DNA from 3 places in the Cronobacter malonaticus LMG 23826 genome. Region 1 is predicted to be linked to each of the others. Evidence: predicted binding sites of a transcription regulator. Region 1 holds the regulator's gene; each other region holds the start of a gene.
The links. The regulator PurR, encoded in region 1, represses purine synthesis genes. The targets are predictions, from matches to a motif close to CANGCAAACGTTTGCNTG.

Region 1 (10,589 bases):
CTCTATACCGACGATGTGCTGAGCCGCACTATTGACGCGCTGCGTAAGCGTCAGGATACGATGAACACGGCGCTGGTCTATCTCTCCGACCACGGCGAATCGCTTGGTGAAAATGGCATATATCTGCACGGCGCGCCCTATATGCTGGCACCAGAGCAACAGACGCATATCCCGATGCTGTTCTGGCTCTCCGGTGATTACGCGCGTCAGTACGGCGTCGATACAGCCTGTCTCGGCAAACGCGCGGCGACGGATCAGGTCTCTCAGGATAACCTTTTCTCGACGGTGCTTGGCATCATGAATATCCAGACTTCGCTTTATCAGCCGCAGGAGGATATGCTTAGCGCCTGCCGGAAAAGTTAACGTTTCTGGCGGTTTTCATTAAGGCGACTTGCATTAGACCGACCGGTCTATTAGATTGGATTGTATGAACCGAACACCTGAACACGACACGCGCGAACATCTCCTTGCCACTGGCGAGCAGCTCTGCCTGCAACGCGGTTTTACCGGCATGGGATTAAGCGAGCTGTTAAAAACCGCGGGCGTACCGAAAGGCTCCTTCTACCACTACTTCCGCTCTAAAGAGGCGTTTGGCGTGGCGATGCTGGAGCGCCATTACGCCCGGTATCAGGCATGCCTTGAGCAGCACTTCGACCCGGCAGGGCCCGCGCGCGAGCAGCTGATCGCCTGGTTTGAACAGACGCTTCATCATTACTGCCAGACGGGCAAGATGATGGGCTGCCTGACCGTGAAGCTCTCGGCTGAAGTGTGCGATCTGTCGGAAGATATGCGCGGTGCGCTTGATAAAGGCGCGGCGCAGGTCATCGCCCTGCTGGCAGAGGCGCTTGAGCGCGGCCGTGAAGCGCAGGCGTTAACCTTTACCGGCAACGCGCAGCAGCGGGCGCAGGTGTTGTACGTGCTCTGGCTTGGCGCAAGCCTGCAGGCCAAAGTGTCGCGCAGCGGCGCGCCGCTCGAAAACGCGCTGGCGCACGTTAAAGAAATCCTTTGAAGAGAGCGCCTGCCGCAAGGCAGCGCTTTTTTATTTCGCTCATTACAAGACGACCGGTCTACTCAGGAGTGACTATGCAAGACGAAAAGCTGTTTACCCCGCTGAAAGTGGGTGCTGTTACCGCCCCTAACCGCGTATTCATGGCCCCGCTGACCCGCCTGCGCAGCATTGAGCCGGGCGACATTCCGACGGCGATGATGGTGGAGTATTACCGCCAGCGCGCCAGCGCCGGGCTTATCATCAGCGAAGCCACCCAGATTTCCGCGCAGGCTAAAGGCTACGCGGGCGCGCCGGGCCTGCACAGCGATGAACAGATCGCCGCGTGGAAGAAAATTACCGCTGCCGTACATGAGGCCGATGGCCGCATCGCCGTTCAGCTGTGGCACACTGGCCGTATCTCGCACAGCAGCATTCAACCGGGCGGCGAAGCGCCGGTCGCACCTTCTGCCATTAACTCCGGCACCCGTACGTCGCTGCGTGATGAAAACGGCAAGGCAATTCGTGTAGACACTACGACGCCGCGCGCGCTGGAAACGCACGAAATTCCGGGCATTGTGGATGATTTCCGCAAGGCAGTCGGCAATGCGCGCGACGCGGGTTTCGATATGGCAGAGTTGCACTCCGCCCACGGTTATCTGCTGCACCAGTTCCTCTCGCCTTCCTCTAACCACCGCACCGATCAGTATGGCGGCAGCGTGGAAAACCGCGCGCGTCTGGTGCTGGAAGTGGTCGATGCCGTCTGTAAAGAGTGGAGCGCCGACCGCATCGGCATTCGCGTGTCGCCGATTGGCTCCTTCCAGAACGTCGACAACGGCCCGAACGAAGAAGCCGACGCGCTCTACCTGATTGAAGAGCTGAACAAACGCGGCATCGCGTACCTGCATATGTCCGAGCCGGACTGGGCGGGCGGCGTGCCTTACACGGACGAATTCCGCCAGAAAGTGCGTGAGCGTTTTGATGGCGCGATCATTGGCGCTGGTGCCTACACCCGTGAGAAAGCCGAAGCGCTGATCCAGAAAGGGCTTATCGACGCGGTGGCGTTTGGCCGCGACTATATCGCCAACCCGGATCTCGTTGAGCGTCTGCGTAAAAAAGCCGATCTTAACCCGCAGCGCCCGGAATCCTTCTACGGCGGCGGCGCGGAAGGCTACATCGATTACCCTACCCTGTGATCCAAATTGATAGCGGCGGCCTTCCGCCGCTATACTAAAATCCTGTTTCACCCAAAGTGTTATCACAAGCCGTTTATTTAAGAGGATCTTATGCGCTTACTTCATACCATGCTGCGCGTTGGCGACCTGCAACGCTCCATCGACTTCTACACCAACGTTCTCGGCATGAAACTGCTGCGCACCAGTGAAAACCCGGAATACAAATATTCCCTGGCGTTTGTTGGTTACGGTCCGGAGAGCGAAGAAGCGGTGATCGAGCTGACTTACAACTGGGGCGTTGAGAGCTATGAACTCGGCACGGCTTACGGCCACATCGCCATCAGCGTCGATAACGCCGCAGAAGCCTGCGAGCGCATCCGCAACAACGGCGGCAACGTCACCCGTGAAGCGGGCCCGGTAAAAGGCGGCACCACGGTTATCGCGTTTGTTGAAGATCCGGATGGTTACAAAATCGAACTTATCGAAGAGAAAGACGCGGGTCGCGGCCTCGGCAACTGATCCCTCCGGCGGGCGTTCTGCCCGCCTTGCTGCATCCCGCCGTGAAATTTGCCATAATGCGCGCTGCTTTAATTCCCCAAACTTAAGAGACGCTGATGTCCGATAACGCTCAACTGACCGGTCTGTCCGACCGTTTTCGTGGCTTTTACCCTGTTGTCATCGATGTGGAAACCGCCGGTTTTAACGCCAAAACCGACGCGCTGCTGGAAATCGCCGCCGTGACGCTGAAAATGGATGCTGACGGCTGGCTCACCCCCGATGAAACGCTGCATTTTCACGTTGAGCCTTTTGAAGGCGCGATTCTCCAGCCGGAAGCGCTGGCCTTTAACGGTATCGATCCGCACAACCCGCTGCGCGGTGCCGTCAGCGAATATGACGCGCTGCACGCCATTTTTAAGATGGTGCGCAAGGGGATGAAAGAGAGTAACTGCAACCGCGCGATTATGGTGGCGCACAACGCCACGTTCGATCACAGCTTTATGATGGCGGCAGCCGAGCGCGCGTCGCTCAAGCGTAATCCGTTCCACCCGTTTGTGACGTTCGACACTGCGGCGTTAAGCGGGCTGGCGCTCGGCCAGACGGTGCTTGCGAAAGCCTGTATCGCGGCGGGTATGCCGTTTGACAGCACCCAGGCGCATTCGGCGCTCTATGACACCGAGCAAACCGCCCTGCTGTTTTGCGAAATCGTCAACCGCTGGAAGCGTCTGGGCGGCTGGCCGTTGCCGCCGCTCCCCGCAGAAGATGCGACGCCGCAGGACGGCGAATAAGCTAACGCAGCGCAAAAAAAAGCGGCCTCTCAGGGCCGCTTTTTTGTCTGCGCGATAACGCGCGACGGGATTACTCTGCGTCCGGCGTGGCCGAATTATATTTCGCCGCCGTCTCTTTGATCAGCTGCTGCAGTTCGCCGCGTTGATACATTTCGATAACGATGTCGCAACCGCCGACCAGCTCGCCATCCACCCACAGCTGCGGGAAGGTCGGCCAGTTAGCGTATTTCGGCAGTTCCGCGCGGATATCCGGGTTTTGCAGGATATCGACATACGCAAAACGCTCGCCGCAGGCGGACAGCGCCTGTACCGCCTGTGCGGAGAAGCCGCAGCTCGGCAGTTTCGGGGAGCCTTTCATGTACAGCAGAATCGGGTTTTCAGCGATCTGGCGTTGAATTTTTTCAAGCGTAGTGCTCATTGTCTTACTTCCTCAAGCGTCATTACGGCGTTAGCTTTACATTGTAGCGGCTCCGGAGCGTCCCGAAAATGCATAATCTTGCGCTTAAGCCCGGTGCCGTGCCGTGGTGAAAGAGAAGCAAATAATAACACTTTTCTGTAAGCTGCCGATATTCTCCTCTGAGAAGGCGCGCTAAAATGCGCGTCGGCGCAGCGGCAACTGGCGAAAAAGAGTGCGCCGGTTAACGAAACTACGCTCACAAGACGATTTGCTGCTTAACTTTGGACATTTTTTTAGATTAGAATCAGCAAGCTCTTAAAATTCATCCGTTGGCATGATTGCCGGCTTTATGCAGGGGAATGCTCAGTGGCGCGCAAAACAAAAATTGCTCTCACGCTCTGTGCTTTATTAATGACTTCATCACTGGCTTTTGCACCGTTCGCGCAGGCGTCGGAGCAGACGCGCGCCTCGAAGGTGCAAAAAGCGCACGCCAGCACGGTGAAAAAGAAAACCAGCACAAAAACCGCCAAGAAAAGTAACAACGCAACGAAAACCAAAACGGCGAAAACCGCCAGCGAGAAGCGAAGCACCACCGCAAAACGCACCAGTAAAACCACCTCTTCCGTTAGTAAAACCGCTTCCCGCCGCGCTTCCACCACTTCACCAAAACAGGCCAGCAGCCGCCTGAGCGCGCAGACCTGTACCAAAACGCGTAAAAACCGCAAAACCAAATGCGTCAACGGGCCACTCACAATTGCCGATGCCCACAAAGCGCGCGTGAAGAAAGCCCAGACCACCGCCATGAACAAGCTGATGAACCAGATAGGCAAGCCGTACCACTGGGGCGGCACGTCGCCGCGCACCGGTTTTGATTGCAGCGGCCTCGTCTGGTACGCCTATAAAGATCTGGTGAAGTTCCGCATTCCGCGCACCGCCAACGAAATGTATCACCTGCGCGACGCCGCGCCGGTTAACCGTGGCGAGCTGGAAAGCGGCGATCTGGTGTTCTTCCGCACTCAGGGCCGTGGCACTGCCGATCACGTGGGCGTCTATGTCGGCAACGGCAAATTTATTCAGTCACCGCGCAGCGGTCAGGAAATCCAGATAACGTCTTTGAGTGAAGATTACTGGCAACGTCACTATGTCGGCGCGCGCCGGGTAATGACGCCGCGCACCATTCGCTAATCCGCTTATCCTCATAACAAAACGGAGAAGGTCGCCCTTCTCCGTTTTCTTTTTTACGGCGCTTACGTTATTCAGCGCTGCACGCCATTTGCGCCTCGCGACGGCTGGAGATCAGCACCAGCAACAGGCCGAGTGCGGCAATCAGCGCGCCCATCACCGGCACCACGCTATAACCGAAGCCCGCATGGATGACAGCGCCACCCGCCGCAGCACCAAGTGCGTTACCGAGGTTAAACGCCCCGATATTCACCGATGACGAGAGACCCGGCGCTTCGCTGGCGACACGCATCACGCGCATCTGCAGCGGCGGCACCACCGCGAAGGTTGCCGCTCCCCATACCACCATACTCACCGCCGCGCCGATTTCCGTTTTTGCAAGCCACGGAATAGCCGCCATAATGACGATAAGCAGCATCAGGAAGCCTTTCAGCGTACCACTCACCGAGCGGTCCGCCAGGCGGCCGCCCAGATAGTTGCCGATGGAAAACCCGACGCCAATCAGCACCAGCATGGCGGTGACGAACGCCGCGCTGGCGTCAGTGATGTGGTGCAACACCGGCGCGATATAGGTATAGAGCGTAAACATCGCGCCCGCGCCGAGCACGGTTGTCAGCAGCGCGCTCACCACCTGCGGGCGCATCAGCACCGCGAGTTCGCTTTTCACATCCGGGCGCTCGCCGCTGCCGCCTTTCGGCAGTGAGAACCAAAGGCTCGCCATCGCCACAAGGCCAAGTCCGGCCGTCGCCAGAAACGACATTCGCCAGCCGATGGTTTCACCAAGCCAGGTTGCCGCCGGCACGCCACCGATATTGGCGATGGTCAGGCCCATAAACATCGTCGCGACGGCGCTCGCCTGTTTATGCTTCGGCACGACGCTTGCCGCCACCACCGAGCCGAGGCCGAAGAACGCCCCGTGGTTAAGACTGGTGAGAATACGCGAGGCCATCAGCGTCATGTAATCCGGCGCCAGTGCCGAGAGCACGTTGCCGAGCGTAAAAATCGCCATCAGAAAAATCAGCGCGCTACGCCGTGCTCGGTGCGACAGCAAAAGCGTCATCAGCGGCGCGCCCACCATCACGCCGACCGCGTAGGCGCTTATCAGCATACCGGCGGCCGGAATCGAGACGTTGACGCCATTCGCTATTACCGGCAATAAGCCCATCGGAGAAAACTCGGTCGTGCCAATGCCAAAAGCACCAATAGCCAGTGCCAGTAACGGGAAATTGACTTTCATTCATCGCTCCAGAAATTGTACAACAGCGCCGGAATACCCGACGTTACAGCAGGATGCAGAAAAGGATGGCAGTTTCAGTCAGAAAAGATAAGTGACAAAAACAGCAAAATATTATTGCGTGGGTGTTAAAGAACACGCAAAAGTTGTTATTAGCGAATGATAAGGGAATAACGAGAAAAAGAAAGGAAACGGCGAGCGGGCAGCGCTTAAGCGCAAGAGAAGTATAAGAAAGCGGGAGAACCGATACGCGCTCCCGCCTGACGCTTAATGCAGGATGGCGGTAAAAGCGCCCGCCACAATAAGACCCAGCACAACAATGGTGGTGACCAGCGAAAATTTCAGATCGGTACTCATGGTATTCTCCTTAAAGACCCCATAAAAATCAGGTAGTGGGCATTTTTGCATAAACAATCCGAAAAATCCTGCGACATTTAACCAGATATGCGTTTTCCCTCTTCCCCTTTCGATAAAGATAAGCCAAAATTCGTCGCTACTTTATTCGGTACCGGCCATCGACCCCTCCTCACGATAAATGTCGCGTTTCCCGGCATGCCGCACTCTCCTCGCGGCAGTCAGGGGTGTATACAGGCAAACGATTAACCCGTGATTTTACACGGCTCAGCCAGGGGTCTGGAGTGATTATTAATGGCAACAATTAAAGACGTCGCGAAGCGAGCCAACGTTTCCACAACAACAGTCTCACATGTAATTAACAAAACCCGTTTTGTGGCGGAAGAGACGCGCAACGCGGTTTGGGCGGCTATTAAAGAATTACACTATTCGCCAAGCGCCGTGGCGCGCAGCCTGAAGGTGAACCACACCAAATCTATCGGGCTGCTGGCGACCAGTAGCGAAGCGCCCTATTTCGCCGAAATCATCGAAGCGGTTGAGAACAGCTGCTTCGCCAAAGGCTATACGCTAATTTTGGGCAACGCGCATAACAATCTGGAAAAGCAGCGCGCGTATCTGTCGATGATGGCGCAAAAGCGCGTCGACGGCCTGCTGGTGATGTGTTCGGAATACCCGCAGCCACTGCTCGCCACGCTTGAAGAGTATCGTCATATCCCGATGGTGGTGATGGACTGGGGCGAAGCGAAAGCCGATTTCACCGACTCGGTTATTGATAACGCGTTCCAGGGTGGTTATCTCGCCGGGCGTTATCTTATCGAACGCGGCCATCGCGATATCGGTGTGATCCCGGGGCAGCTTGAGCGCAACACCGGCGTCGGGCGCTTCTCCGGCTTTATGAAAGCGCTGGAAGAAGCGGCTATCAAAGTACCGGAAAACTGGATCGTGCAGGGCGATTTCGAGCCGGAATCTGGTTACCGCGCGATGCAGCAGATCCTCTCGCAGCCGCAGCGTCCCACCGCTATCTTCTGCGGCGGCGATATTATGGCGATGGGCGCTATCTGCGCCGCCGATGAGATGGGCCTGCGCGTGCCGCAGGATATTTCCATCATCGGCTACGACAACGTACGCAACGCGCGTTTCTTTAGCCCGGCGCTGACGACTATCCATCAGCCCAAAGAGACGCTCGGCCAGACCGCGTTCAATATGCTGCTCGACCGCATCGTGAACAAACGCGAAGAGTCGCAGACCATTGAAGTGCACCCGCGCCTGATCGAACGCCGCTCGGTGGCGGATGGCCCGTTCCGCGACTATCGCCGTTAATCCTTCCGGGAGCCGTATTACTGCGGCTCCCGCAGCCACTCCTTGTTCAGCGTTTCACTGTCCCCCAGATAATCGAGCAGCCAGCGCAGCGCGGGCGAGGCGTCGCTTTGCCGCCACGTCAGGCAGCAGGCGGCATCCGGAAACGGGTTTTCGAGCGTTAGCGCGCGCCACTCTCCGCTGTCGAGCCACGGCTTCGCAAAGTGCGTCGGCACCATGCCGATACACAACCCTTCGCTCAGCGCATCGGCGGCGCAGTACCAGTCCGGCACCACCACGCGCCGCTGGTTATCCAGCAGCCAGGTGATACGCTTGGGCAGCGATCGCGACGTATCTTCCAGCACCAGTGAGGGGTAATCGCGTAGCCTGTCGTCGCTGAGCGCGCCCGCGTGCTGCGCCAGCGGATGATGGTGCGCCACCACGCAGCGCCAGCTCAGCATGCCCATATCGCGAAACGCGAAGCGCCCGCCAACCGGAATCGCCTGTGTGGCCCCGATGGCAAGTTCCACGCGCCCGTCCGCCAGCGCGTCCCAGACGCCGTTAAACACCTCCTGCGACACCTGCAACTCCACATCAGAGAAGTGCCGGTAGAAATCGAGCACCAGCCGCCGGACGCGTTCCGGGCGCACGATATTGTCCACCGCGATGGAGAGCTGCCCGCGCCAGCCGTTGGCAATCTGCTGGCACTGCTGTCTGGTGATCATCATTTTTTTGATGACAGAACGCCCCTCGCGCAAAAACCAGGCCCCGGCGGGTGTCAGAACCACATCACGATGGCGGCGCTCGAAGAGCGACACCGCAAGCCACTCCTCAAGCTGGCGCACCGTATAGCTGACGGCAGAAGGCACGCGGTGCAGTTCTGCCGCTGCCGCGGTGAAACTGCCGGTGCGCGCCACGGCGTCCACCACTTCGAGGGAATATTCAGACCACATTTTTTGCCTGCAAATTTTTTGAATGGAACCGGCAAATATTAGCGTTTCACAAGCGGGATTGCACTCCGTACACTCCTGGCTCTTTCGCGTAATAAGAAGTGAGTTAATGTGATGCGACCTGATAAAGGATTTCTTTGCTGGCTGGCCGGGCTGAGCGTGCTCGGTTTTCTGGCGACCGACATGTACCTGCCCGCATTCGCCGCTATCGAGGCGGATCTGCACACAGTGCCTTCGGCTATCAGCGCCTCGCTGAGCCTGTTCCTGGCCGGATTCGCCCTGGCGCAACTCGTCTGGGGCCCGCTCTCTGACCGTTTTGGCCGTCGTCCGGTTTTGCTGGCGGGGCTGGGAATTTTCGCACTTGGCTGCCTTGGCACCGTCTGGGTAGAGAGCGCGGGCGCGCTGCTGGCCCTGCGCTTTATTCAGGCCGTGGGCGTTTGTTCCGCTGCGGTAAGCTGGCAGGCGCTGGTAACTGACCGCTACCCGGCGCAGCAGGCGCGTCGTATCTTCGCGACCATCATGCCGCTGGTGGGGCTTTCGCCTGCGCTGGCACCGCTGCTCGGCAGTTGGATCCTGAATCACTTTTCCTGGCAGGCGATTTTCGTTGTGCTGTTTGCCATCACGGTACTGCTGATTATTCCGGCGCTGCGTCTGCCTTCCGGCGCGCCGCAGGGTAACAAAAGCGGCGAGCCGCTGAGCTTTATGATGCTGCTGCGCTCGCGCGTCTACAGCGGCAATGTGCTGATTTACGCCGCCTGCTCCGCGAGCTTTTTCGCCTGGCTCACCGGTTCGCCGTTTATCCTGCATGAGATGGGCTATAGCCCGGCGGTGATCGGCTTAAGCTATGTCCCGCAAACCATCGCGTTCCTCATTGGCGGCTATGGCTGTCGCAGCGCGCTGCAAAAATGGAATGGCGAAGCCCTGCTGCCGTGGCTGCTGGCAGGCTTCGCGCTGAGCGTGCTCGCCACCTGGCTTGTGGGTTTGAGTGATGCTGTTACGCTCACCACGCTGCTTATTCCCTTCTGTCTGATGGCGATGGCGAACGGGGCGATTTACCCTATCGTGGTCGCCGCCGCGCTGCTGCCGTTCCCGCAGGCCACCGGACGCGCCGCCGCGCTGCAAAACACGCTCCAGCTGGGGCTTTGTTTTGTGGCAAGCCTGGTGGTGTCGTGGCTGGTCGCGACCCCGCTGCTGTCGACCACCAGCGTTATGCTGGCGACCGTACTGCTGGCGGGTCTTGGCTTTTGGCTACGCGGGCCTCAGCAAGTCACGCAGTCATCAGCCGCGTGATAATATGAAATTTTTGTGATTAGCTTGCTAACGGTCAACAGTTGAATCATCGTAAAGCGAGGCCTATACTGATTCGCGGCTCTACAATAATTAGCATAAATATTATGTAGTAACGGGAGCCGCTGGCTCCCGTTTTTATCTGGAATGACATTTCTGGCAAGGGTCATCTCCCTTCCTCTGTTCTACGTCGATATCAGGCTCGCGGACCTTTCCGTGATATTTCTCACATACCGAAAATTGCGACTACGCTGTTTGAAGGTTCTGATCACATCAGTGATGGAGAAGCTATGAGTTCATCGTGTATAGAAGAAGTCAGCATACCGGACAACCACTGGTATCGCATCGCAAGTGAACTACTCAGCCGGGCCGGGATCGCTGTTAACGGCGCTGCCCCTTCCGACATTCAGGTGAAGAATCCTGACTTTTTTAAACGGGTGTTA
Region 2 (10,589 bases), 1.6 Mb from region 1:
AGTCATGCACTTCGCCAGTGGTGCCCACCTGCTGCAACAGCACGCCGAAGAGATCCTGATGATCGAGCGCCTTTGGCGCGTCATCGACGATCACCTCAAAGCCGAACGTTTCGGCGCGGGTGCGAACCACATCCAGCGTCTGCGGATGCACATCCGCGGCCACGAAGAAACGGTTGGCGTTTTTCAGTTTGCTGACGCGTTTGGCCATCGCCATAGCTTCCGCCGCTGCGGTGGCTTCATCGAGCAGCGAGGCGGAGGCGATATCCAGCCCCGTCAGATCCAGCGTTACCTGCTGGAAGTTCAAAAGCGCTTCCAGACGCCCCTGCGACACCTCCGGCTGATACGGCGTATAGGCCGTGTACCAGCCCGGATTCTCCAGCATATTGCGCAGGATAACCGGCGGCGTGTGCACCGCGGTGTAGCCCATGCCGATATAGTTTTTAAAGAGTTTGTTGCGCCCGGCGATGGCTTTCAGCTCCGCCAGCGCGGCGAATTCGGTGGCGGCGTCGCCGACGTCGGGCGGCGTCGCAAGCTGGATATCCGCAGGAACGATTTGCGAAATCAGCGCATCCAGCGAGTCCGCGCCAACGGTGCGCAGCATCTCCTGCTGCTGGTCAACACCCGGTCCGATATGGCGCTCGATAAAAGCGTCGCGATTTTCCAGGTGGCTCAGGGTCTGGGTCATGGGCGATATTTCCTGAAACGTGCAGTGAGGCAAATAAATGCGATGGTCAGTCGTGCTCCCGGCGGGAGCGGCGCAGGCGAAGCGCGCCCGCGCCTGCCCCTGACGTTACGCAGGGGCGAGGTCCCGTGAATTACTCGTCTTCTAACAGCGCTTCATACGCGCTGGCGTCCAGCAGCGCAGCCACTTCGGCCTCATCGCTGGCTTTGATTTTGAAGATCCAGCCCTGGCCGTAAGGCTCGCTGTTAACCAGCTCCGGTGAATCGCTCAGCGCGTCGTTGACGGCCACGATCTCGCCGCTGACCGGCGCGTAGATGTCGGAGGCGGCTTTTACGGACTCCGCGACGGCGCAGTCATCGCCCGCGTTAACGGTCGTGCCGACGTCCGGCAGATCGACAAACACCATGTCGCCCAGCAGTTCCTGCGCGTGCTCGGTGATCCCGACGGTGTAAGTGCCGTCAGCTTCTTTACGCAGCCATTCGTGTTCTTTGCTGTATTTCAGTTCGTTTGGCACATTGCTCATTGCTTCTCTCCTGATAACAAAACTTACTGCGTGACCGGCTTACCGGCGCGCACGAAAACGGGTTTAGTGACTTTCACGGGCATTTCGCGGTTGCGGATCTGCACAATGGCAGTATCGCCGATACCCGCAGGAACGCGAGCCAGCGCGATGCTGTAGCCAAGCGTTGGTGAGAAGGTGCCGCTGGTGATGATGCCTTCGCGGGCGTTGCCCTGATCATCGGTGAAACGCACCGGCAGCTCGCCGCGCAGCACCCCTTTTTCCGTCATGACCAGACCAACCAGCTGTTCAGTGCCGTTCTCACGCTGGGCTTCCAGTGCATCGCGACCGATAAACGCGCGGTCTTCCGGCTGCCAGGCGATCGTCCAGCCCATATTGGCGGCGAGCGGCGAAATGCCCTCGTCCATCTCCTGGCCATAAAGATTCATGCCTGCCTCAAGGCGCAGCGTATCGCGCGCGCCAAGGCCGCACGGTTTAACGCCCGCTTCCACAAGCTGGCTCCAGAAGCCGGCCGCTTTTTCATTCGGCATCGCGATTTCATAGCCCGCCTCGCCGGTATAGCCGGTGGTGGCGATAAACAGATCATCCGCCTGCACGCCGAAAAACGGCTTCATGCCTTCTGTGGCTTTACGCTGCGCGTCGGTAAACAGCGTGGCGGCTTTCGCCTTCGCGTTCGGCCCCTGGACGGCGATAAGGGAGAGATCGTCGCGCACCGTGACGGAAACGCCATACGGCTCGGCGTGCTCGTTAATCCAGGCGAGGTCTTTTTCACGGGTGGCGGAGTTCACGACCAGACGGAAATAGTCTTCGGTCATGAAGTAGACAATCAGGTCGTCAATCACGCCGCCGGAGGCGTTGAGCATGGCAGTGTAGAGCGCTTTGCCCGGCTGGGTGAGCTTTGCCACATCGTTAGCCAGCAGGTAGCGGAGGAAGTCGCGGGTACGTGCGCCGCGCAGGTCGACAATGGTCATATGGGAGACATCAAACATCCCCGCGTCGTTACGCACCGCATGGTGCTCATCAATCTGCGAGCCGTAATGCAGCGGCATCATCCAGCCGTGGAAATCCACCATGCGCGCGCCGCAGAGGTTGTGCTGTTCATACAACGGGGTTTGTTGAGCCATCTTTTCCTCATCCTGTCAGCCGGGTTGGTGTGGGTTTCGAACGGCGCAACACGCTGAATGAAACCCGGCGCCGACGCCGATCCCGGCGGCGACGCAAACGTTATCTTGCGTCTGAACTTATCACCGAACGAGGGCGTAAACCATAAGCCAGGCTGTGTCATCAGATTAGCTTATGGCGCAAAATCCTTTTTCACGCCGCAGCATGAAACACTGCCTGAATGGTTTCAGGTACGGCCAAAACGCTAACGCTTTGCCGCCTTTTCAAAATAACCGGGCAGAAAACGCTGTTTTGAAGGGAAAATAATGGAAAGGGAAAAATCCAGAGATTAAAAAAACTAATCCGAAAAAGCGGGTTAAATTAGAATATTTCAAACGGGGAGAGACTTCTCTTTCCGTATGCCGGAAAGAGAAGTGTGACGCAGTTAACGCAACCACTCCGGCAGATCGTTAAGCCCCATCGCCTGGCGAATCAGCTGCGGTTTAACGCCCGGCAGTTTATCGGCAAGCGTTAAGCCCAGATCGCGCAGCAGCTTTTTCGCCGGGTTAGCGCCGGAGAAAAGCTCGCGGAAACCCTGCATGCCCGCCAGCATCATCGCGGCGGCATGTTTACGGCTGCGCTCGTAGCGGCGCAGATAAAGGTGCTGGCCGATATCTTTGCCCTGCTGTTGCAGACGGCGCAGTTCGCTTATCAGTTCGGCGGCATCCATAAAGCCGAGGTTAACGCCCTGCCCGGCCAGCGGATGAATGGTGTGCGCCGCGTCGCCAACCAGCGCCAGACGGTGCGCGGCGAACTGGCGCGCATAGCGGCCGGTGAGCGGAAAAACCTGACGCTCGCTCTCAAGCGCGCATAAGCCGAGACGAATATCGAACGCCACGCAGAGCGTCTGATTAAACACCGACACCGGTGCCTGCTGCATCCGGTCGGCTTCCTGAGGCGAAAGCGACCAGACGATGGAACACAGATGTGGGTCGCTTAGCGGCAGAAACGCCAGAATACCGTCGCCGTGGAACACCTGGCGCGCCACGCCGCCATGCGCCTCTTCGGTGCGGATCGTGGCGACCAGCGCATGATGCTGGTAATCCCAGGACGTCAGCGGAATTTCCGCTTTTGTGCGCAGCCAGGAGTTCGCGCCATCTGCGCCAATAACCAGACGCGCCGTCAGCATGTTGCCGTCTTCAAGCGTAAGAAAGGCTTCGTTTTCACCCCACGCGACCTGTTGCAGCGTCGCGGGTGCTATCAGCGTCACCGACTTACACTGCTGCGCTTTTTGCCACAGCGCGTAGTGGATCGCCTGGTTTTCAATAATGTGCCCGAGATGGCTGAAGCCAAACGATGCGTCATCAAACGCGATGCGCCCGAAACTGTCTTTCTCCCAGACTTCCATGCCGTGGTAGGCGGCTGCGCGCTGACGAAGAATGGCGTCCCAGACATCAAGCTTTTTTAGCAACGCTTCGCTGGCGGCGTTAATCGCCGACACCCGCAGCGCTGGCGGCGCGCTCGCCTCCAGCGGTTCAGGCGCGCGCTGTTCCAGCACCGCGACGCGCAGCCCGCTGCCTTCCAGCCCGCAGGCTACTGCCAGCCCGACCATGCCGCCGCCGACAATCGCTACATCTACACTTTGCACATTCGACTCCTTAGCGCGGCACCCAACCGAGGGTGCGTCTGGCCAGCGCGTCACGCGCCGGGGTAAATAGATCCATTGCCATCAGGCCAAGGTTGCGCCCAACGACCAGCGGCGACCAGCGGTTGGCGAAAAGCTGCACCAGTCCGTCGGTCACGCCGATGGTTGCGGCTTTATCCTGCTCGCGGCGCTGTTGATACGCGCCAAGCACCGGATATGCGCCGATATCTTCGCCGCGCGCGAAAGCCTGCGCCAGCGTCTCGGCGAGCGTCATGACATCACGAAGCCCGAGGTTGAACCCCTGTCCGGCGATCGGGTGCAGCGTCTGGGCGGCGTTGCCAACCAGCGCCGTGCGGTGAGAAATCACCCGCGAGGCGAGACTTAACGCGAGCGGATAACCGCTGCGCGCACCCGCGTGCGTAATGCGTCCCAGACGCCAGCCAAAGGCCGCCTGCAATTCGCGGCAGAAGCGCTCATCGCTCCAGCCAAGCACCTCGGCCTGTTTATCGAGAGGATGGCACCAGACGAGTGAACTACGACCGCCCGACATCGGCAGCAGCGCCAGCGGGCCGTGTTCGGTAAAACGCTCGAACGCGCGACCCTGATGCGGCAGCGCCGTCGCGACATTCGCGATGATTGCCGCCTGATGATAAGGCTGCTGACGCCATTCGATGCCGCACTGCGCGCCAATGGACGAACGTGAACCGTCGGCCGCGACCAGCAGTTGCCCCTCCAGCGTCTCGCCGTTATCAAGCTGTACGCTGACCGCCTCGTCACGACGCGTAATGGCCGTGACGCGCGCCGGGCAGTGCAGATGAACGCCCGGCGCTTTACGCAGCAGGCTGAAAAGCCGCTGCCCGGCGTCGTGCAGCTCCACCACGTTTCCCAGCGCCTGCGTCTGGTAATCGCGCGCGTTCAGCGTCACAAAACCGGCGTGGCCGCGGTCGCTAACGTGAACGGTGGTGATAGGCGTCGCACAGGGCGCGAGCGCCTGCCAGACGCCAACGCGCGCCAGCTCGCGGCAGGTGCCGTCGGCAAGCGCGATGGCGCGGGCGTCAAATCCCGGATGCGCGGCGGATTCCGGCGCGCTGGCTTCCACCAGATGCACCGGCAACGCGCCATGGGTAAAACGAGAGAGAGCCAGCGCAAGCGTTGCGCCAGCCATGCCGCCGCCGGCGATGATCACGCTCATGAGCGACGCGCCGCCGCCATCAGCGCTTCGATATCGTCCGCCGATTTCACCACGCTGGCGGTCAGGTTCTCATTACCGGTTTCGGTAATGACGATATCGTCTTCGATACGGATACCGATGCCGCGGTACTCTTCAGGTACGTCGGCGTCCGGCGCGATATAAAGCCCCGGCTCAACGGTGATAACCATGCCTGGCGCCAGGATGCGCGAGCGATCCGGGCCATAGAAGCCGACATCATGCACATCCAGCCCCAGCCAGTGGCTGAGCCCGTGCATAAAGTACGGACGGTGCGCGTTCTCGGCGACCAGCTGTTCCACGTCGCCTTTCAGAATGCCAAGCCCGATAAGCCCTTTCACCATCACGCGCACCACATCGCCGGTCACATCCTGAATCGACGTGCCCGGACGGAAAAGACGCAGCGCAGTTTCAAGCGACTCCAGCACGATGTCGTAAACCGCGCGCTGAGCGGGTGTGAATTTGCCATTCACCGGGAAGGTGCGGGTGATATCGCCCGCGTAGCCTTTGTATTCACAGCCCGCGTCGATAAGCACTAAATCGCCGTCGCGTAGCTGGCTTTCGTTTTCGGTGTAGTGCAGGATGCAGCCGTTTTCGCCGCCGCCCACAATGGTGCTGTAGGACGGAAAGCGCGCGCCGTGGCGGGTGAACTCATGCAGAATTTCGCCTTCGAGCTGGTATTCATACATGCCCGGACGGCACTTCTGCATCGCGCGGGTGTGGGCCAGCGCGCTGATTTCACCAGCGCGGCGCATAACAGCCAGCTCTTCCGGCGATTTAAACAGGCGCATTTCGTGTACCCAGGGCCGCCAGTCGGTGAGGGTGGCGGGCGCGGAGAGGTTCTGGCGAGCGCCGCGGCGCAGTTTATCCAGCGCGGTGAACACGATGGTGTCGGCGTAGGCATATTCGCCCTGCGCGTGATAGACCACATCCAGCCCGTTCAGCAGTTGATACAGCTGCTCGTCGATTTCGTTAAACGCCAGCGCACGGTCGACGCCAAGCTTCGCCGGGGCCGCCTCCTGGCCGAGACGACGGCCGAACCAGATTTCCGCGGTTTTATCGCGCAGGCGGTTGAAAATCACGCTGTGGCTGTGCGTTTCATCGCTTTTAATCAGCACCAGCACCGCTTCGGGTTCATTGAAGCCGGTGAAATACCAGAAATCGCTGTTCTGACGGTACGGATATTCGCTGTCGGCGCTGCGCGTCGCTTCCGGCGCGGCGAAAATCAGCGCCGCGCTGGCCGGAGCCATTTTCGCCAGCAACGCCTGACGGCGTCGCAGAAACTCTTGCTGTGTCATTGCACCTCCTGAGTAAACGAATGTTAGTGAAGCGTGGGCTTTTTCACTTCCGGCGCGGTCGGTGACTGGCGCGTAAAGGTGTCGTGGCAGAGCAGCGCCGCGACGCGCACATACTCGATGATCTCCTCAAGCGACATCTCCAGCTCTTCCTGATCTTCGCCTTCGTCATAACCGAGCTGGGCAATGTTGCGCAGATCGTCGATGGCTTCGCCGGTTTCGCCGGTGATTTTGTCGAGCTTCGGCTGGGTGACGCCGAGGCCCAACAGGAAATGGTTTACCCAGCCTGCCAGCGCGTCGGCGCGATCAAAGACCGAGACATCGTCGCCGTCCGGCAGCCAGAGCTGAAACAGAAAACCGTCATCCTCCAGCGTATCGCTGGTGGCGGCGTGTAGCTGACGCAACGCCTGAGCGAGCTGCTGGCCGAACGCCAGTCCCTCGTTGGTCAGGTCGTGCAGTAGCGGTTGCCAGCTGCTGTCATGATTGCCGCCGCACAGGATTCCGCTGATAAGGCCGTGCATTTCTGCGGGGGTCAGGCCCACGCCTTGCTGATTAAGCAACTGGCCGACCTCGTCGTAACCAGGCATTTCGTTCTGTATAGACATGCGCATTCGTCGTCGTTGGGAGGATGAGTTCGTGTTATGCTACCACTTCGTGCCCTGGTGATACCAGAAAAGGGCTTGTGTCTTCATATCAGGGTAGCTATAGTGTCGCCCCTTCGCAGCCCCGGCGCGAATGGTTGGCGAGTCAACAGCAGGAAAGTGGAATGTCTGCACAACCAGTCGATATCCAAATTTTTGGGCGTTCACTGCGGGTGAATTGTCCGCCTGAACAGCGAGATGCACTGAATCAGGCTGCGGACGAGCTGAATCAACGGTTGCAAGATCTGAAAGTTCGCACTAGAGTCACCAATACTGAGCAGTTAGTTTTCATCGCAGCATTAAACATCTGTTATGAGCTGGCTCAGGAAAAAGTGAAAACCCGTGACTACGCGGCCAACATGGAACAGCGTATCCGGATGCTCCAGCAGACCATTGAGCAAGCATTACTTGAGCAAGGTCGCATAAGCGAAAGAGCGGAGCCTAAGTTTGAATAACGCTTCAGGGTCTACTATGGTAGAGTGACCGTGAAGCAAAAAATTTCTCTGAGATGTTCGCAAGCGGGCCAGTCCCCTGAGCCGATATTTCAAAAAAACAGAATGTGACGCTCCACGGTTGGTGAGCATGCTCGGTTCGTCCGAGAAGCCTGAAAACCGTGACGACGCATTCACCTTGAACCGCGGGTTCAAGGGTTACAGCCTGCGGCGGCATCTCGGAGATTCCCCTTCTTCTACTACCATGACAGAACTTCCCGTTACATCAGACCTTCGTCAACACATCCGTAAAGAGATCCGCCAAAAGCGTCGCGCGTTGACGGCTGACCAGCAGGCGCATTTCGCCGAACAGGCCGCCGCCCGTATGCTGGGCTTCGCTCCGGTGGTGGAAGCGAAAAGCGTGGCGGTGTTTCTCTCTTTTGATGGCGAACTCGATACCCGTCCGCTGATCGAAGGGCTGTGGCGCGCCGGAAAACAGGTGTATCTGCCTGTACTTCATCCTTTCAGTCCCGGCAATTTGCTGTTTTTGCGTTACCTGCCAGACAGCCTGCTCGCCACGAATCGTCTGAAAATTCTTGAGCCTGCGCTGGATGTGCGCCATGTGCTGCCGTTAGACCGTCTCGACGTGCTTATCACGCCGCTGGTGGCGTTTGACCGCACTGGGCAGCGCCTCGGCATGGGCGGCGGTTTTTACGACCGCACGCTGCAAAACTGGCGCGCGCATGGATTCTTGCCGGTCGGCTACGCGCACGACTGCCAGCAGGTGGAAAGCCTGCCGGTGCAGGAGTGGGACATTCCACTGCCAGTGGTGGTGACGCCAACGAAAATATGGCGCTGGTGAAATAAAAAGCCGGGTCGCTTACGCTAACCCGGCTCAACATCGGTTTCAGCAGGCCGGGTAAAATGCCCGGCCTTATCGCATCAGTACAGCAGACGCGCGCGGATCGTGCCCTGAATCGCTTTCATGCTTTGCAGCGCGTTGTACGCGACATCTTCCGGCGCATCCACATCAATCACCACATAACCCATCTGCGGCGTGGTTTGCAGATACTGCGCCGCGATGTTGACGCCCTGCTCGGCGAAGATCTGGTTGATGGCGGTCAGCACGCCCGGGCGGTTTTCATGAATATGCAGCAGACGGCTGACGCTGCCACCGTGCAGCGGCAGAGAAACTTCCGGGAAATTCACCGCCGAGAGCGTAGAGCCGTTGTCGGAGTATTTCGCCAGTTTGCCCGCCACTTCCAGACCGATATTTTCCTGCGCTTCCTGGGTGGAACCGCCGATGTGCGGCGTCAGGATCACGTTGTCGAACTCGCACAGCGGCGAGTTAAACGGATCGCTGTTGGTCGCAGGCTCGACCGGGAAAACGTCAATCGCGGCACCGGCCAGATGTTTGCTGGAGAGCGCCTCGCACAGCGCCGGGATATCGACCACCGTACCGCGCGCGGCGTTGATCAGCAGCGCGCCGGGCTTCATCAGCGCCAGCTCTTCGGCACCAATCATATTTTTGGTGGACGCGTTTTCCGGCACGTGCAGGCTCACTACGTCGCTCATATTGAGCAGATCGGAGAGATGCTGCACCTGCGTGGCGTTACCGAGCGGCAGCTTGCTTTCGATATCGTAGAAAAAGACATTCATCCCCAGCGATTCCGCGAGGATACCGAGCTGGGTGCCGATATGGCCGTAGCCGATAATGCCGAGTTTTTTACCACGCGCTTCAAACGAGCCGGTCGCCAGTTTGTTCCAGATGCCGCGATGCGCTTTAGCGTTCGCTTCAGGAATGCCGCGCAGCAGCAGCAACAGCTCGCCAATCACCAGCTCGGCCACCGAGCGGGTGTTGGAGAACGGCGCGTTAAAGACCGGAATGCCGCGCTTCGCCGCCGCGTCCAGATCCACCTGGTTGGTGCCGATGCAGAAGCAGCCGACCGCCACCAGTTTTTCCGCCGCGGCAAAAATCTCTTCAGTCAGATGAGTACGGGATCGCAGGCCGATAAAGTGCGCATCGCGGATGGACGCTTTCAGCTGTTCGCTGTCAAGCGCGCCCTTGTGGTATTCGATATTGGTATAACCTGCGGCACGCAGGCTATCGATGGCTTTCTGGTGAACCCCTTCCACCAGCAAGAATTTAATTTTGTCTTTCTCCAGCGATACTTTTGCCATTTCCCGACCCTGTCTTGTCTGAACTGTTATGAAGCTGAAATAAGCCAGCCTTCTGCCAACATATCAAAATTTGCGTTCCCGGCAATATGAACGTTTGCGTCACGACGTTGAAGAAACATCACGCAGAGATAAAAGGCAGAAGAAAATGTTGCAGGGCAGAAATATGACGGAAGGATTAACAGGATGGAAACAAAAATGTGAGAGATGTCACCAAATTTAACGCAGGGGAATTTTTTTAACCGTAGGGGCGCCGGAGCGCCCCAGTCAGATCATTTTACAATGGTTTTCACGCCATCGGCGGTGCCGATGAGCGCCACATCCGCGCCGCGGTTGGCAAACAAGCCGACGGTGACGACGCCCGGAATGCCGTTAATGGCGTTCTCCAGCGCGATCGGGTCGAGAATGGTTAAACCGTAAACGTCCAGAATAACGTTGCCGTTATCCGTCACCACACCCTGGCGATACTCCGGGCGTCCGCCGAGCTTCACCAGCTGACGCGCGACCGCGCTGCGGGCCATCGGGATCACTTCCACCGGTAGCGGGAAAGTGCCAAGCACATCCACCTGTTTGGACGCATCCGCGATACAGATGAACTTTTGCGCCACCGACGCGATGATTTTCTCGCGCGTCAGCGCCGCGCCGCCGCCTTTGATCATCTGCATCTGGCCGTTGATTTCATCTGCGCCATCGACATAGATGCCCAGAGAATCCACTTCATTAAGATCGAAAACGGTAATGCCTAAGCTTTTAAGCTTCGCGGTGGAGGCGTCAGAGCTGGAAACCGCGCCTTCAATCTCGTTTTTCATGGTGCCCAGCGCGTCGATAAAATGCGCGGCGGTGGAGCCTGTGCCTACGCCGACAATCGTGCCCGGCTCGACATACTTCA
Region 3 (10,589 bases), 1.2 Mb from region 1:
TTCGCGCAGCGCGCCGTCTGACAGACGCAGCTCGCGAATAGCCAGCGCGTCAAACACGCCGCAGAGAATAGCCAGCCCAGGCACGAAGACGACTTTGCGCTCTTCCGACAGGCCCGGCAGGGTAAGCGCGGAGAAGTGGCCGAATTTCAGCACTTCATCGCGCAGCATATCGAGACGATCCGGCGTGATAAAACCGTCTTTCTCGCCCATCTCTACCAGCACTTCATGCGCGGCTTTAATGGTGCCGGAGGCGCCCAGTGCCACGGTCCAGCCTTTCAGGCGGTACTGCCAGGCGAGGCTTTCAAGCTTTTGTACGGCGGCGAGGCGTGCGCGGCGGAAATTATCCGGCGTGATTTCACCGTTCGGGAAGAAATGCTGCCCGAAGCTGACGCAGCCCATACGGCGGCTTTCGACCAGCTGCGGCTCGAAATCTTCGCCGATCACCAGCTCCGTCGAGCCGCCGCCGATATCAATAACCAGCTTGCGTCCGCGTTCCGGCTGCGTATGTTCCACGCCCATAAAAATCAGGCGCGCTTCTTCATTGCCGGAGATAATTTCGATTGGGTAAGGGATAACCTTTTCCGCGCGACGCAGGAAATCCGTCGCGTTAGACGCCTGGCGCAGCGTGTGGGTGCCCACGATGCAGACGTTAGCCGCGGAAAAGCCCTGCAGGCGCTCGGCGAACAGGGAAAGACAGGCGAGGCCGCGCTCCATGGCCTCTTCGGTCAGCATATTGTTTTCATCCAGCCCATCGGCCAGGTGTACGCGTTGTTTCAGACGACCAATGATTTGCATGGCGCCATCCACCACACGGGCAATCACCATATGGAAGCTGTTAGAGCCGAGATCGACCGCAGCAAATTCCTCCGGTCGTGGAGCATCAGAAGTTATCGGCATAGATTATTCAGGCTGTTCCAGAGATTTTATGTAATCGTAAATCGCCAATTGTGCGCGAACTTTGCGGCGATTACCACGCGGCACATAGCGATTACTCAGTTCTTTATCCACATAACGGGCTTTTACCGTATCACTGAACAGGATATCAATAATATCCAGAATGCGCTGTTTCAGGCGCGGGTCCAGCAGCGGCGCGGCCACCTCAATGCGGTAGTCGATATTACGCGTCATCCAGTCGGCAGACGACAAATAAACGCGTTTATCGCCGCCGTTTTCGAAAATATAGACCCGGTCATGTTCAAGATAGCGGTCAACGATACTGATGACCTGAATATTATCGCTCAGGCCCTCAAGCTGCGGGATAAGCGAACACATGCCGCGGATCAACAGGTTGACTTTTACGCCGGAGCCGGACGCCGCGTAGAGGCGATCCACCAGACCTTTATCGACGAGGTTATTGAGCTTAAGCGTGATCCCTGACGGCAGCCCCTGCTGCGCGTTGGCGATCTCCTGGTCGATCATCTCGTAAAGCAGGCGGCGCGAGTTTTGCGGCGACACCAGCAGGTAATCGAAGCTCACCGGCCGGTAAGGGTTCTCGATAAAGTTAAACACACGGCGCACTTCATTGGTGATACGCGCGTCGGCGGTCAGCAGCGAGTAGTCGGTATAGAGGCGCGCGGTTTTCTCGTTAAAGTTGCCGGTGCCGATATGCGCGTAGCGCACCACGTCGTCACCCTCTTTACGCGAGATGAGAAACAGCTTGGCGTGAATCTTAAGGCCAGGCGCTGAGAAGATCACATGCACGCCCGCTTCGGTGAGGCGTTTCGCCCAGTGAATATTCGCCTCTTCATCGAAGCGCGCCTGTAACTCCACCACCACGGTTACTTTCTTGCCGTTGTGCGCGGCGTGGATCATCGAGTCGATAATGCGCGAGTCTTTCGCCACGCGATAGATATTGATTTTGATGGCCAGCACGCTCGGGTCGAACGACGCCTGGCGCAGCAGTTCCAGCACATGCTCGAACGTGTGATACGGGTAGTAGAGCAGCACGTCGCGCTCGCGAATAGCGTCAAAGCCGTTGCGGAATTGATCGAACCAGATGTGGCGCAGGCGCGGCAGCGGTTTGTTGATCAGATTCGCTTTCCCGACATTCGGGAAGCTAATGAAATCTTTAAAGTTATGGTAGCGACCGCCCGGCACGATGGAGTCATAGCGCGAGATAGAGAGCTTCTCGCGCAGCATCTGCACCATCGCGTCCGGCATGTCGCGCTGGTAGACGAAACGCACCGGTTCGGCGGTGAGGCGCTGCTTGAGGCTTGAAGACATCAGCTCCAGCAGGCTCGATTCCATCTCATGCACCAGATCGTATTCCGCATCGCGCGTCATCTTCATGGAATAGGCGTTCAGCGCGTCGTAATCGAAAAAGCCTTTGAAAATGTCATCCAGGCAGAAGCGCAGAATGTTATCCAGCAAGATCATCGGTTTGCGGCGGCGCGGGGTTTCGGGCGGGAGATTCACGAAGCGCGGCACTTTATCGGCCGGGATCTCCAGCAGCGCGTAGCGAATCGATTCGCCGCGGATAATTTCGACCGCCAGATAGGTGTAATCGTCTTTCAGGAACTGCACCAGATCGGTGTCGCGATTAATCAGCGTCGGGGTGACGTGCTGGCGCAGATAGTGTTTGAAGTAGTGGCGCAGCCACACCTGCTGGTTTTCAGAAAGCTGGCGTTCGTTAATCAGGAAGATTTGGTTACGCGCCATCTCCAGCAGCAGATCGTTATACAGGCCGTCAAACTCCTGATCCGCTTTCAACACCCGCGACTGGATCTTGCCCAGCAGGTGGCGCGAATGGGAGTTAGAACCCTGCTCTTCGCTGATGATAATGCGCCGCTTAAGCTCGGCAAACCGGACCTTATAAAATTCATCAAGGTTATTGGAGTAGATGCCCAGAAAGCGCATGCGCTCGATAAGCGGGTTGGTTTTATCCGCCGCCTCCTGCAATACGCGTTCGTTGAACGATAACCAGCTCAGTTCTTTTTCGATATAAAGCTTTTCCTGACCCATTACTACTCACACTCCGGTTGATTAACTCGGGACGTGTCAAATCCGTCTCGGGGTTATTATGGCGAGCTTTGTCATGCTCTGTCCAACTGTGCCAGAAAAGTATGACAGTTATCCGCAGGCTTTCGAGAAAGCGGCAAAAAAGCCTGTGAAACCGTGAAGTTGCCGGACAAGTTTTCCGTGCCGATGATGGAATTAACGGCCGGGGAGAGAAAAAATAAAGGGCCTTTCGGCCCTTTAATCACTCGTCAGAAGCGTAACCCTGCGGCGGGAGCGGCTGCCCGTCCAGCCAGGCGCGGCCCTCGCGCATCGCGAGGCGGCCATCGATAAACCAGCTCACCACCAGCGGGTAGATGGCGTGCTCTTGCGCCTGAACGCGCGCGGTGACGTCTTCTTCGCTGTCGCCGGGAAAGACCGGGACGCGGGCCTGTAAAATCACCGGGCCGCCGTCCAGCTCGTCCGTGACGAAATGCACCGACGTGCCGTGCTCGTCATCGCCATTAGCGAGCGCCTGGCGGTGCGTATGCAGCCCCGGATATTTCGGCAGCAGGGAAGGGTGAATATTCAGCAGCCGTCCTTCATAGTGCGCCACAAAGGCCGGGCTCAGAATACGCATGTAACCCGCCAGCACCACCAAGTCCGGTGCGTAGGCGTCTATCTCCTGCATCAGCTCGCGGTCAAACGCCTCGCGGCTGGCAAAATCGGCTGCGCTTAACGCATGGGCGGGAATATCGGCCTCGCGGGCGCGCTCGAGGCCGAACGCGTCGGCCTTGTTGCTGAAAACGGCACTAATCACACCGTTGATTTTCTTCTGCGCGCAGGCGTCGATAATCGCCTGTAAATTACTGCCGCTGCCGGAAATCAGCACTACGATGCGCTTCATTACGCAATAACCACGCGTTCCTGGGCATCGGAGGCTTTAATCGCGCCGATTTTCCATGCGGTTTCGCCGAGGCTGTTGAGCAGGGCTACCGCGTTATCCGCTTCTGCGGCTGGCAGGGCGATGACCATGCCAACGCCGCAGTTAAAGGTACGGTACATTTCATGACGGCTGACGTTGCCCGCCTGTTGCAGCCAGTTGAAGACCGCCGGCCACTGCCAGGAGGCCTCATCAATCACCGCCTGGGTGTTGTCCGGCAGCACGCGCGGAATGTTTTCCCAGAAGCCGCCGCCGGTCAGGTGGGCGATGGCGTGAACTTCAAGCTTCTCAATCAGCTCCAGCACCGGTTTTACATAGATGCGGGTAGGGGCCAGCAGGTGATCGGCGAGCGGTTTGCCGTCAAGCTCGGTGGTTTGCGGGTCCGCGCCGCTCACTTCAAGAATTTTACGCACCAGCGAATAGCCGTTGGAGTGCGGGCCGCTGGAGGCCAGCGCCACCAGCACGTCGCCGTCGGCGACTTTCGAGCCGTCGATAATCTCTGATTTTTCCACTACGCCGACACAGAAACCGGCCACGTCGTAATCGTCGCCGTGATACATGCCCGGCATTTCCGCCGTTTCGCCGCCCACCAGCGCGCAGCCGGATTGCAGGCAGCCTTCGGCGATGCCGTTAATCACGCTTGCCGCGGTATCCACATCCAGCTTGCCGGTCGCGTAGTAATCGAGGAAGAACAGCGGCTCGGCGCCCTGTACCACCAGATCGTTCACGCACATCGCCACCAGGTCGATGCCAATCGTGTCGTGACGTTTCAGATCCATCGCCAGACGCAGCTTGGTGCCGACGCCGTCCGTCCCGGAGACCAGCACCGGCTCGCGGTATTTCTGCGGCAGCGCGCAGAGGGCGCCGAAGCCGCCCAGGCCACCCATCACTTCCGGGCGACGGGTTTTTTTCACGACGCCTTTGATTCGGTCGACCAGAGCGTTACCAGCATCAATATCAACACCGGCATCTTTATAGCTGAGAGAGGTTTTGTCGGTCACTGCTAAGTCCCCACGCGGTTGCGGTTGGTGGTAGTAGAGAAAACGCGGCAATTCTAACAGTCCAGGCAAACGTTTGCGAGCCCTTGTTGCGTTGAATAAAACACACTAATAAGATGACTGACTTCTGTTCGGTTGATCCCGATCAAGCCCATTACGTATGGCGCGGCCCGCAAAAAGCGGTATAATCCGGCGATTTTTTTTGTGGCTGCCATCTTGCTGGGGAGAAAGAGAATGAAGATCGTTGAAGTGAAGCACCCGCTGGTTAAACACAAGCTGGGCCTGATGCGCGAGCATGACATCAGCACCAAGCGTTTTCGTGAACTCGCCTCTGAAGTGGGCAGCCTGCTGACCTATGAAGCCACGGCGGATCTGCTGACGGAAAAAGTGACCATCGAAGGCTGGAACGGCCCGGTGGAAATCGAGCAGATCAAAGGCAAGAAAATTACCGTTGTGCCTATTCTGCGCGCCGGTCTCGGCATGATGGAAGGGGTGCTGGAGAACGTACCGAGCGCGCGCATCAGCGTGGTTGGCGTTTATCGCGATGAAGAAACCCTGGAGCCGGTGCCGTATTTCCAGAAGCTGGTTTCTAATATCGACGAGCGCATGGCGCTGGTTGTCGACCCGATGCTGGCGACAGGCGGCTCGATGATCGCCACCATCGACCTGCTGAAAAAAGCTGGCTGCACCAGCATCAAAGTGCTGGTTCTGGTTGCCGCGCCGGAAGGCATCAAGGCGCTGGAGAAAGCGCACCCGGACATTGAGCTTTATACCGCGTCTATCGACAAGGGGCTGAACGAGCACGGGTACATCATCCCGGGCCTCGGCGATGCGGGCGATAAAATATTTGGTACGAAATAAACATTAAGCCGACTTATTAGTCGGCTTTTTTTTGGTCTCACACTTAAACATCACACATCAACACTCTTGAGGAAAACGCTATGACGCGCCGTGCTATCGGGGTAAGTGAACGTCCGCCGCTCTTACAGACTATCCCGCTTAGTTTGCAGCACCTGTTCGCCATGTTTGGCGCAACTGTGCTGGTGCCCATCCTGTTTCATATCAACCCGGCCACCGTACTGCTGTTTAACGGCATCGGAACGCTGCTGTATCTCTTTATCTGTAAAGGCAAAATCCCGGCGTATCTGGGTTCAAGCTTTGCCTTTATCTCACCCGTGTTGCTGTTGTTGCCACTCGGTTATGAGATGGCACTTGGCGGGTTTATCGTCTGCGGCGCGCTGTTTTGCATCGTGGCGCTGATTGTCAAAAAAGCAGGCACCGGCTGGCTCGACGTGATGTTCCCGCCTGCGGCGATGGGCGCGATTGTCGCCGTTATCGGCCTGGAGCTTGCGGGCGTCGCCGCCAATATGGCGGGCCTGCTGCCGGCGGAAGGCCAGACGGCGGATTCTACCACTATTACGATTTCGCTGGTGACGCTGGCGGTGACGGTGTTTGGCTCGGTGCTGTTCCGTGGTTTTCTCGCGATCATCCCGATTCTTATCGGCGTGCTGGCGGGCTATGCGCTCTCCTTCGCGATGGGCGTCGTGGATACCACGCCGATTGCCAATGCCCACTGGTTCGCGCTGCCGACGTTCTACACGCCGCGCTTTGAATGGTTTGCCATCTTCACCATTCTGCCTGCGGCGCTGGTGGTAATAGCCGAGCACGTCGGGCATCTGGTGGTGACGGCGAATATCGTGAAAAAAGATCTGATCCGCGATCCGGGCCTGCACCGCTCGATGTTCGCGAACGGTTTCTCGACGATGATTTCCGGTTTCTTCGGCTCCACGCCGAACACGACCTATGGCGAAAACATCGGCGTGATGGCGATCACCCGCGTCTACAGCACCTGGGTTATCGGCGGCGCTGCGATCATCGCGATTTTGCTCTCCTGCGTTGGCAAACTGGCGGCGGCGATCCAGATTATCCCGGTACCGGTGATGGGGGGCGTTTCGCTGCTGCTGTACGGCGTGATCGGCGCTTCCGGTATTCGCGTGCTGATTGAATCCAAAGTGGATTACAGCAAGGCGCAGAACCTGATCCTGACGTCAGTCATCCTGATCATCGGCGTCAGCGGCGCGAAAGTGCATATTGGCGCGGCCGAGCTCAAAGGTATGGCGCTGGCGACGATAGTCGGCGTGGCGCTGAGCCTGATTTTCAAACTTATCAACGTATTGCGCCCGGAAGAGACGGTGCTTGACGCTGACGAGCACGAAAAATCGCCACACTGATCCGCCTGCCGGGCGGCGCTGTCCGCCCGGTTCAACAGCGAAGCGATTGTGTGATAGACTCAATGCGTTTTTTCGTATGTCCTTGAAGAGGTCCTTCTGAACACACCGGCACAGCTCTCCTTGCCGCTCTGGCTGCCCGATGACGAAACGTTTGCCAGCTTCTGGCCGGGCGACAACCCCTCTTTATTAGCCGCACTCCAGACGATGCTACGTCACGACCGCAGCGGCTACATCTATTTCTGGTCCCGGGAGGGAGGTGGGCGAAGCCATCTGCTGCATGCCGCCTGCGCTGAGCTTTCGCAACGCGGAGACGCGGTCGGTTATGTGCCGCTCGATAAACGCACCTGGTTTGTCCCGGAGGTGCTGGAGGGTATGGAGCAACTCTCGCTGGTGTGCATCGATAATATCGAATGCATCGCAGGCGATGAGCTGTGGGAAATGGCTATCTTCAATCTCTATAACCGCATTCTGGAATCGGGCAATACCCGGCTGCTCATTACCGGCGACAGGCCGCCGCGCCAGCTCAACCTGAAGCTGCCCGATCTCGCCTCGCGACTCGACTGGGGGCAAATCTACCGGCTCCAGCCGCTTTCCGATGACGATAAGCTCCAGGCGCTGCAATTGCGCGCGCGGATGCGCGGGTTCGAGCTGCCGGAAGATGTGGGGCGTTTTCTGTTAAAACGGCTCGATCGCGAAATGCGCACGCTGTTCCTGACGCTCGATCAGCTCGATCGCGCCTCGATCAGCGCCCAGCGTAAGCTGACGATCCCGTTTGTGAAAGACACGCTCGGGCTGTAAAAGCCTCGCAGAAAGAAGAACGCCGCGAGGAGTGCCCGCGGCGTTTTTTTTAGAGGATCTCCAGCACCTGTTCCGGCGGGCGCCCCAGTCGCGCTTTGCCGTGGCTAATCACAATCGGGCGCTCAATCAGTTTCGGGTTATCCACCATCGCCTGAATCAGCGCCTCTTCGCTAAGCGACGGGTCAGCCAGATTCAGTGTCTTATAGAGATCTTCTTTCGTGCGCATCAGCTCGCGCGCCTCGCTGAAACCGAGCTGGTTCAGCAGCGTTTTGATTGTCGCCGCATCCGGCGGCGTCTCCAGATACAGCACGACATCCGGCTCAATGCCGCGTTCGGTCAGCAGGCTCAGGGTTTCGCGGCTCTTTGAGCAGCGTGGGTTATGGTAAATCGTCACGTCCCGGGACATGGTCTCTCCTGTTACATTTTTTCGTAAGGGCGGAAGCGCTGTTGCAGCTGGCGGATCTGGTCGATACGGGCGTCATAACGCGCCTGTTGCAGACTGCCAAGCTTCACCTGCGAACTGGCGCTGCTGAGGAGCGTTATCGCCTGATCAAGTTTACCCAAAAGCGCCATCACTTCGGCGCGTGCCGCCAGCTCCTGATCGCGATTGCCGAGCGCCGCCTGCGCCTGCGCCAGCAGATCCCAGCCGTTGGTGTCATCCGGCCAGGTGAAGGTGTAGCGGTTGAGGATAGTCACCGCCTGCGCCGGCTGGCTGCCTTCCAGATACGCGTTAGCGAGGTTCAACTGCAACACCGGGTTGGTTTTCAGATCCGGCGCGCTTTTCAGACGGTCAATCGCCTCCTGCGCTTTGTGCTCGCCAAGCGAAATATCGGTGGCGAGGTCGAGATACCAGGCGTTGCCCGGCTGCGCGCGTAACAGCGGTTCCAGCTGCTGGCGGGCTTCGGCGAAGCGTTTATCCTGCATCGCCTGCAGGGCGCGGCCATATTGCGCGGCGTGCTGTTCACGCTGGTTGCCTTTGGCGAGTGAATCCAGAATATCGCTGGTGAGCTGGTTGCGCCCGGAGTTATACATGCCCAGCGTGCGCACTTTCGCCATGTAGAACGCTTCCGAGGATTGCGATACGACGGGGCGCATCTGGTTCGCGCGGTTACGGGCATCCGACAGACGGCTTTCCGGTAGCGGGTGAGTCAGCAGAATTTCCGGCGGGCGCGTGGAGTAGCGCGCCTGGTCGAGGAGTTTCTCAAGGAAAGTCGGCATCGCCTGCGGATCAAAACCCGAGCGTTGCAGCACCTGAATACCGATGCGGTCGGCTTCCTGTTCATTCTGTTGAGTAAACGTGATAACGCCCTGCTGCGTACCGGCGAGCGTGCCGGTCAGCGCCGCCATACCCGCCTGCGGGCTTGCCATCGCGAGCAGTATGGAGCCGAGCGCGCCGACCCAGGTGAGCGGGGCGCTGCGCTTTTGATCTTCCATCGCACGCGCCAGGTGACGCTGGGTGACGTGGGAGATTTCGTGGGCCATTACCGAGGCGAGCTGGCTTTCGTTATCGGCATAGCGGAACAGCGCCGAGTGCAGCACCACGTTGCCGCCGAAAAAGGCGAAGGCGTTAATTTCATCGTTATTAATGAGATAAAAGTGGAAAGGGGTTTTTACCGAATCGGCGTGCGAGACCAGGCGCATACCCAGCCCGTTGATATATTGCACCAGCAGCGGGTCGTTGATCAGGGGCGCGCTGCCGCGCAGCTGACGGACATAGTAATCGCCCATCTGAAGCTCCTGACCAATAGAGAGCGTGCTGCCCGCCGAGGTGCCCATATCCGGCAAACCGTCGGCCGGGTCCGCTGCAAAGGCGGGCGCAAGCGGGCCTGCCAGCATGCCGCCGATAAGCGTTGCAACCAGTGTCGTTTTCAACTGCCTGAACATAGCCTCTTTCCCGTCTGTATAGAGTCTCTTTTGACCCGCCCGGCATCGCTTTGTTCAGTCCGCGCGCCTGGCTGGGAAGTCCGTTTTACAAATGCGTCGGGAAATCATATTCATCCGGTGACGGGTTGTCTTGCGGGGGGCACAAAAATCACGGTCTTTTTTGTGACATTTCGATACAATTCGCCCTCACGCCCGTGCCGTAACCCGTAAGGGAAGGTTTTTTATGCTTGAAATGTTAACCCAGTGGTATCGTCGTCGCTTCAGCGATCCGGAGGCGATAGCGCTGCTGGCGATTCTGGTCGCCGGTTTTTGTATCCTCTTCTTCCTGCATGGTTTGCTGGCACCGCTGCTGGTCGCTATCGTCCTCGCTTATCTGCTGGAGTGGCCGACGTCGCGGCTGCAGCGCATCGGCTGTTCGCGCGGCCTTGCCGCAACGCTGGTGCTGGTGCTCTTTATCGGTATTGTGCTGGTGATGGCGTTTGTCGTGGTGCCGGTGGCCTGGCAGCAGGGGATTTACCTGATCCGCGATATTCCCGGCATGCTCAATAAGCTCTCCGATTTTGCGGCGACGCTGCCGAAGCGCTTTCCGGCGCTGATGGACGCGGGCATTATCGACGCCATCGCCGAAAATATGCGCACCCGCATCATCACGCTTGGCGATTCCGTCGTGAAATATTCGCTCGCCTCGCTGGTGGGGCTGCTGACGCTCGCCATCTACCTGATTCTGGTGCCGCTGATGGTGTTCTTTTTAGTCAAAGATAAAGAACAACTGCTGAACGCGGTGCGGCGTGTGCTGCCGCG

Region 2: a site for PurR is predicted at 2,417-2,434, ahead of gcvT (glycine cleavage system aminomethyltransferase GcvT). Genes of this name have one in related genera too.
Region 3: a site for PurR is predicted at 4,941-4,958, ahead of purM (phosphoribosylformylglycinamidine cyclo-ligase). Genes of this name have one in related genera too.

Annotation. Positions count from the first base shown of each region.
Region 1 covers NZ_CP013940.1:2,209,501-2,220,089, forward strand. The annotation lists gene eptA (phosphoethanolamine transferase EptA) at 1-363, shown strand, start outside; gene AFK66_RS10470 (TetR/AcrR family transcriptional regulator) at 428-1,009, shown strand; gene nemA (alkene reductase) at 1,084-2,181, shown strand; gene gloA (lactoylglutathione lyase) at 2,272-2,679, shown strand; gene rnt (ribonuclease T) at 2,775-3,446, shown strand; gene grxD (monothiol glutaredoxin 4) at 3,517-3,864, opposite strand; gene AFK66_RS10495 (C40 family peptidase) at 4,210-5,028, shown strand; gene AFK66_RS10500 (MFS transporter) at 5,096-6,262, opposite strand; gene cydH (cytochrome bd-I oxidase subunit CydH) at 6,527-6,616, opposite strand; gene purR (HTH-type transcriptional repressor PurR) at 6,908-7,933, shown strand; gene punR (DNA-binding transcriptional activator PunR) at 7,951-8,862, opposite strand; gene punC (purine nucleoside transporter PunC) at 8,974-10,149, shown strand; gene cfa (cyclopropane fatty acyl phospholipid synthase) at 10,437-10,589, shown strand, end outside.
Region 2 covers NZ_CP013940.1:606,015-616,603, reverse strand. The annotation lists gene gcvP (aminomethyl-transferring glycine dehydrogenase) at 1-685, opposite strand, end outside; gene gcvH (glycine cleavage system protein GcvH) at 816-1,205, opposite strand; gene gcvT (glycine cleavage system aminomethyltransferase GcvT) at 1,229-2,326, opposite strand; gene ubiI (FAD-dependent 2-octaprenylphenol hydroxylase) at 2,749-3,951, opposite strand; gene ubiH (2-octaprenyl-6-methoxyphenyl hydroxylase) at 3,962-5,140, opposite strand; gene pepP (Xaa-Pro aminopeptidase) at 5,137-6,453, opposite strand; gene AFK66_RS02890 (YecA/YgfB family protein) at 6,477-7,055, opposite strand; gene zapA (cell division protein ZapA) at 7,217-7,546, shown strand; RNA gene ssrS (6S RNA) at 7,589-7,772, shown strand; gene AFK66_RS02875 (5-formyltetrahydrofolate cyclo-ligase) at 7,788-8,384, shown strand; gene serA (phosphoglycerate dehydrogenase) at 8,465-9,703, opposite strand; gene rpiA (ribose-5-phosphate isomerase RpiA) at 9,973-10,589, opposite strand, start outside.
Region 3 covers NZ_CP013940.1:980,579-991,167, forward strand. The annotation lists gene ppx (exopolyphosphatase) at 1-897, opposite strand, end outside; gene ppk1 (polyphosphate kinase 1) at 901-2,961, opposite strand; gene purN (phosphoribosylglycinamide formyltransferase) at 3,200-3,841, opposite strand; gene purM (phosphoribosylformylglycinamidine cyclo-ligase) at 3,841-4,878, opposite strand; gene upp (uracil phosphoribosyltransferase) at 5,110-5,736, shown strand; gene uraA (uracil permease) at 5,817-7,106, shown strand; gene AFK66_RS04525 (DnaA inactivator Hda) at 7,203-7,904, shown strand; gene arsC (arsenate reductase (glutaredoxin)) at 7,954-8,310, opposite strand; gene bepA (beta-barrel assembly-enhancing protease) at 8,322-9,788, opposite strand; gene AFK66_RS04540 (AI-2E family transporter) at 10,012-10,589, shown strand, end outside.